2 regions of the Bartonella sp. WD16.2 genome follow, and region 2 is predicted to be linked to the other one. Evidence: predicted binding sites of a transcription regulator. Region 2 holds the regulator's gene; the other holds the start of a gene.
What was found. The regulator HrcA, encoded in region 2, represses chaperone genes, less so after heat shock. The targets are predictions, from matches to a motif close to GTTAGCACTCNCNNNNNGNGAGTGCTAAC.
Positions count from the first base shown of each region.

Region 1 (3,434 bases), 320 kb from region 2:
ACATGCCTTATGAGGCTTTAAAATACTTAGAAACCTTCTTAAACAATAAAAAACGGGCCAGATGGCCCGTTTCTTTTTACCTATGGGTTAAGGCGTTTAGAAATCCATTCCGCCCATTCCACCCATTCCGCCGCCGCCCATTGGAGGCATTGGAGTTTCTTTTTTCGGAAGCTCAGCAACCATTGCCTCTGTGGTGATGAGAAGGCTGGCAATTGATGCAGCATTTTGCAAAGCTGAACGTACAACTTTAACTGGATCAACGATTCCTAAAGAAATCAAATCACCAAATTGGCCTGTTGCAGTGTTGTAACCAAAAGTGTCTGAACTATTTTCAAGCACTTTGCCAACAATAATCGCTGCTTCTTCACCGGCATTGGTAGCAATTTGGCGTGCTGGAGCTTGTAGAGCACGACGGACAATATTGATACCAGCTTCTTGGTCTGCATTGCTTCCTTTAACAGTAATTGCGTTTGCAGCCCGCAAGAGTGCAGTTCCACCACCAGCAACAATACCTTCTTCCACCGCTGCACGCGTTGCGTTCAAGGCATCATCAACACGGTCTTTCTTTTCTTTTACTTCAACTTCTGTTGCACCACCAACGCGAATAACGGCAACACCACCAGCAAGTTTAGCAAGTCTTTCTTGCAGTTTTTCACGGTCATAGTCAGAAGTTGTTTCTTCGATCTGCGCCTTAATCTGACTTACACGAGCACTGATTTGTGCCTTTTGTCCAGAGCCATCAACGATAGTCGTGTTTTCTTTAGAGATATGCACTTTCTTTGCACGGCCTAGCATATCTAAAGTGACATTTTCAAGCTTAATGCCAACATCTTCAGAAATAACCTGACCTGATGTCAAAATCGCAATATCTTCTAACATCGCTTTACGGCGGTCACCAAAGCCTGGTGCTTTAACAGCACAAATCTTCAAACCACCACGCAGTTTATTAACCACAAGCGTTGCCAAAGCTTCACCTTCCACATCTTCAGCGATAATGAGAAGAGGCTTACCAGACTGAACAACAGCTTCAAGAACAGGAAGCAAGGATTGCAGATTAGACAATTTCTTTTCATGAATAAGGATGTAAGGATCGTCGAGATCAGCCACCATTTTTTCAGCATTTGTGACAAAATAAGGTGAAAGATATCCACGATCAAACTGCATACCTTCAACGACTTCTAATTCCGTTTCAGCAGTTTTTGCTTCTTCCACGGTGATAACACCTTCATTACCAACTTTGTCCATAGCATCGGCAATGATTTTACCAATTTCTTCAGCACCATTAGCAGAAATCGTTCCTACTTGTGCTATTTCAGCAGAAGTTTGAATTTTTTTTGCTTTTTTGAAAAGGCTGTCAACAACTTCTGCAACAGCAGAATCGATCCCACGCTTTAAATCCATTGGATTCATACCAGCAGCAACAGCTTTTATACCTTCTTGCACAATAGCCTGACCCAAAACAGTTGCAGTTGTTGTTCCATCACCAGCAATATCGTTGGTCTTTGAAGCAACTTCACGCAACATCTGTGCGCCCATATTTTCGAACTTATCTTCCAGTTCGATTTCTTTTGCAACGGACACACCATCTTTTGTGATACGAGGTGCACCAAATGATTTGTCAATCACCACATTACGGCCTTTAGGACCGAGTGTTACCTTAACAGCATTAGCAAGGATATCAACACCGCGCACCAAGCGCTCACGTGCTTCACGGCCAAATTTGACTTCTTTAGCAGCCATTTAATTTCTCCTTGGATATAGTAAATGAAACAAATTGAGAGAATGGATTAACCCAAAATCCCCATAATATCGGATTCTTTCATGATTAAGAGTTCTTCACCATTAATCTTCACTTCGGTTCCAGACCATTTCCCAAATAAGATGCGGTCTCCTGCTTTAACTTCGAGAGGCACGCGCTTTCCATTATTATCAAGAGCGCCATTACCAACAGCGATTACTTCACCTTCTTGAGGTTTTTCCTTTGCTGTATCAGGGATGATAATCCCACCAGCAGTTTTATTTTCAGATTCAACCCGACGAACGACAACACGATCGTGAAGTGGGCGGAATTGTGTGTTAGCCATGTTTTAAACCCTTAAAACTTAGTATAACTGATTAATCTTAAATTTTACTAGCACTCTTGAGTAGTGAGTGCTAGTAATAAGTTTTATATAAAAATATTGATCCACAATGTCAAGGATTCTAAATAAAATAATTTTTTCATATTGATTCTAATTGGCTCTTTGATTCTGATCAAAAAATGCTTATCTTTTACTAAACTAATAGAACATACGTTAAGGAATTTTACGATGCTTAAAACACGCCAAGAAACCGATAGTTTTGGGACAGTTTCGGTTCCTCATGACCGTTATTGGGGAGCGCAAACAGAACGTTCTCGACATAATTTCAATATTGGTTCAGAAAAACAGCCTCTCTCATTGATTTATGCTTTAAGTCTTATCAAAAAGACAGCAGCTCTTGTGAATATGCAAAAAGGAAAACTTTCGCAAGACATAGGGCAAGCGATTGTCACTGCCGCTGATGAAGTGCTTTCTGGTGCATTTGATACACATTTCCCCCTAGCTGTTTGGCAAACAGGATCTGGCACACAAAGCAATATGAATGTCAATGAAGTAATCGCCAATCGCGCTAGCGTGCTTTTAGGGGGAACACTTGGCAACAAAGCACCCGTGCACCCTAATGACCACGTAAATATGAGCCAATCATCAAACGATTCTTTTCCTACAGCGCTTCATATTGCTACTACACTGCAAACACGCCAACATTTTTTCCCAATCCTTGATACTCTTATTGCCAGTCTTCAAACAAAAGAAGAAGAATTTGCAGATATTATAAAATTGGGGCGCACACACACGCAAGATGCCACCCCCCTTACTTTGGGACAAGAATTTTCAGGCTACCGCGCTGCGCTAGAAGCCAACCGTCAACGTATTGAAATGGCTCTTATTGATGTTCAAATGCTTGCGCAAGGGGGAACTGCCGTTGGAACAGGCCTTAATGCTCCAAAAGGATTTGACGTTGCATTTGCTGAAACGATTAGTCCACTCACAGGAGTAACTTTCACAACCGCTAATAACAAATTTGAAGCTCTCGCCCACCATGGAGCTCTTGCCAATTTCCACGGAAGCTTAAATGCATTGGCAGCTGATTTATTCAAAATTGCAAATGACATTCGTTTCTTAGGATCAGGACCACGTTCAGGCCTAGGCGAACTAAGCTTACCAGAAAATGAACCTGGTTCCTCCATTATGCCAGGAAAAGTTAACCCCACCCAATGTGAAGCCTTAAGTATGGTCGCCTGCCAAGTCTTTGGAAATCAGACTAGTGTGACATTCGCTGCAAGCCAAGGTCATTTCGAACTCAATGCCTTTAAGCCCGTTATTGGTTATAATGTTCTGCAGTCGCTCTCACTT
Region 1 covers NZ_CP019781.1:1,367,745-1,371,178, forward strand. The annotation lists gene groL (chaperonin GroEL) at 97-1,740, opposite strand; gene groES (co-chaperone GroES) at 1,788-2,084, opposite strand; gene fumC (class II fumarate hydratase) at 2,310-3,434, shown strand, end outside.
Region 1: a site for HrcA is predicted at 2,131-2,159, ahead of groES (co-chaperone GroES). Genes of this name have one in related genera too.

Region 2 (3,434 bases):
ATTTCATGCAATTTTCCGGTGTTATGTGTAGCAATAACAAGTTTTTTATTTACTATACGTTTCATACGTATCTCTCCGATATGAGGGGTAGGTTATTTGTTTGGGTGAGAACTTGTTATAGGAGGATAAATTTGACAATACCGGTTTTGTAAATTCTAATAAATAAAGTGATCAATACAGCTTAAGAGATTTATTTGTGGTGGTTGTTTTCACGTCCATAAAAGTTTTGCGACTTATTATAACGAAAAAATAGTATTAGATTTAGTTTGTAAGTTTACATCATAGTTAAAGTTAATCATGAGTATATTTTTATAGATATGACAAGAAATAACAATATTATGACCTTTAAGGGTTTTATCGTGAGAAAATTTTTTATATTGGTGTCCAGCTTAAATAATTATAAAATGTGAGCATTGCCAAATTTTGCGGAATTTGATCCTTCTACAATTTTTTGAGATCTTATTCAAAGAAGGTTATTTGCATTTGAGAAGGATGAAGATTAGAGTGCTACATAAAATAGCCTCTCTTTTAATGATAGTACCGTTGATGATAAAACATATAGTACTTTTGGCAATAAATATGTAATATTCTTTTTACGTTGCTTTAGAGTATTTGACCAAACCTTAATAAAGCTTATATAAGAAAAAAGTGTTTTTGAAGTGGTGAAATAATTGTGATAAAACAGGCATCTATTACCGATGAGCTTAAAGGGCTTGATGAACGATCGCGTGATATTTTTCGCCATATTGTTGAAGCCTACCTTAATGATGGTGAACCGGTAGGATCACGTAATCTGTCGCGGCTTTTACAACAAACATTATCACCTGCGACAATTCGTAATGTAATGAGTGATCTTGAACACCTTGGTTTGATTTATGCACCTCATGTGTCTGCAGGGCGAATGCCAACGCAATCAGGTTTACGATTTTTCGTTGATGCGTTTATGGAAGTAAGCGATTTGCCATCTGAAGAACGTGAGAATATTGAATTTCAAGTCAAAGAGGCAGGTCATACACAATCAGTTGAACACTTTTTAATCCAAGCTAGCCAAATTCTTTCAGACCTTTCACGTGGGGCGGGATTGGTTTTAGCAATGAAATATGAAGGTACATTAAAGCATATTGAATTTGTACGTCTTGATGGCGAGCATGCTCTTGCAGTTTTAGTGACGCAACAAGGTGAAGTTGAAAACCGCATTATTCATTTACCAGAAGGTGTTACGCATTCGCAATTGACGGAAGCAACAAATTTTCTTAATGCTCATATTCAAGGGCGTACGCTCAATGAAGCTAAAATGGAAATTGCACGTTTATGTGTGGAAACGCGAGCTGCACTTGATCAATTATCCCATCATCTTGTTGAAACTGGATTAGCTCTTTGGGGGGGAGAAGATTCAGATCATAAGATGCATCTTATTGTCCGTGGGCGAAGCAATTTACTTGAAGATGTAAAAGCAGAAGAAGATTTAGAGCGGTTACGGCATTTATTTGATGATCTTGAAACGCGTGAAAGTATGGCGCAATTACTTGATTTAGCAGATGCAGGTTTGGGGGTTCGTATCTTTATCGGTTCGGAAAATAAGCTATTTTCGCTTTCAGGTTCTTCCTTAGTGGTAGCACCTTATTGCGATTCACAACAAAGGGTAATTGGTGCTTTGGGTGTTATTGGGCCAACACGGCTTAATTATGCAAGAATCGTCCCTATGGTTGATTATACAGCTCAACTTATGTCACAGTTATTGCGTTAGTTTGTATTAGGCATTTTTATTGTAGACACTCATTATATTAAGGTGAATAAATATCTCTTGATTTTTATCTGCAAAATTTCGATATCGAAAATAACAAATCTTATGAAGGAATGGAACTTTTATGTCTGACGAAAAAAACAAATTTACTGATGCTTCATTTGAAAATTGTAATCTAAAAAATCCAAACGATCACGAGGCATTTAAAAAAGCTGCTGATGAGCTTTTAAAAATGAATAAAGAAGAGGTTTGCGAAAACGTTGAAGAAAAAGAAAGTGAGTCTACGGATCCCTTAGCTGATTTACAGAATGAAAATAAGGAACTAAAAAATCAACTTTTACGTTTTGCCGCTGATATGGAAAATCTTCGACGTCGTACAACACGTGATGTAGCTGATGCAAGGGCTTACGCGATCGCTAATTTTGCCCGCGATATGTTATCTGTTTCTGATAATCTCAATCGTGCTTTGGAAGCTATTCCAGAAGGTGCACGCGAAAATGATACTGGTTTGAAAATGTTAGCAGAAGGCGTTGAAATGACAGAGCGGGCTATGATGACAGCTTTAGAACGCCATGGAGTGAAAAAGATTCACCCAGAAGGACAAAAATTTGATCCTCATTTTCATCAAGCAATGTTTGAAATTCCTAATACTGATGTTCCTGATAATACTGTACAGCAAGTTGTTCAGGCAGGTTATATTATTGGTGAGCGTGTTTTGCGTCCGGCCATGGTTGGTGTAGCTAAGGGGGGCTTAAAGAAGATTCTATTAAAATTGATCCAGCCTCAGCACATCAGTAAAAAAGATATTTTAAACTGTAGCGGCGTATTATTTTATATTAGACTTTACATTATTAAAGCAATTTTTAGAACAACTTTAAAGAGTACTTTGTTAAAGTGCTCTTATACTTGAAGCGGCCAACTTCCTTTTACAATATAAAGGGCGTCACTTGAGGGGTCTTTCGATAGGAGTAAAACAAAGTGATCAACTGCAAAGGGAGGGCAAGAAAAGTCACTCCGAGTAGATAAATACAAAGAAAGGTCATCAGGTTGAATATCGAGCAGTCGTGCAAGGGTAATATGCGGGGTGTATTGCATCTCATCAGGAGTTAGTTCTAAACGTTTTTGAATGCATAGTATTTTCTCATGTAAAAGGGTGAGGGGTTCACAAGGTTTTATATGAACAACTAAGGAATGAGGGGAAGTTTTTGAACCAAAAATTTCAAAGCCATTAGGTTGGAGCATAAAAGGGGGGCATTTTATTGTATCAAAAGCTTCAATAAGTTCATCAGTAACGGAGTCCGCAATCTCACCCAAAAAAGACAAGGTGATATGAAAATTTTGTGGGTTAATCCATTGGGCTTTTGGTAAGCCATTTTGCAGTGATATAAGTGCTTTTGTTGTTTCTTGAGGAATTTTAATAGCAGCAAATAGACGTGGCATGGAGCCTCCTTATTGGTTAGAAGATAATTTATTTGACGCTTAAGAATGTGGTGATGGGTAAACTAAGATAGAGCTGATTATTACAAGATAGATAATAACGTAGACAGAAATAACTAACCCCTATATTGTCAATTGAATTCATAAGATTATTTGTGTTGAAAGGGGAAGTACTGTTACCAATAAAAGAAACTTTTGGGTGAACATTAGAATGGCAAATTTGATATATGATTTGTGAAAAGATAAAATATCT
Region 2 covers NZ_CP019781.1:1,690,953-1,694,386, forward strand. The annotation lists gene rdgB (RdgB/HAM1 family non-canonical purine NTP pyrophosphatase) at 1-65, opposite strand, end outside; gene hrcA (heat-inducible transcriptional repressor HrcA) at 677-1,747, shown strand; partial or broken gene grpE (nucleotide exchange factor GrpE) at 1,869-2,507, shown strand; gene thpR (RNA 2',3'-cyclic phosphodiesterase) at 2,645-3,184, opposite strand.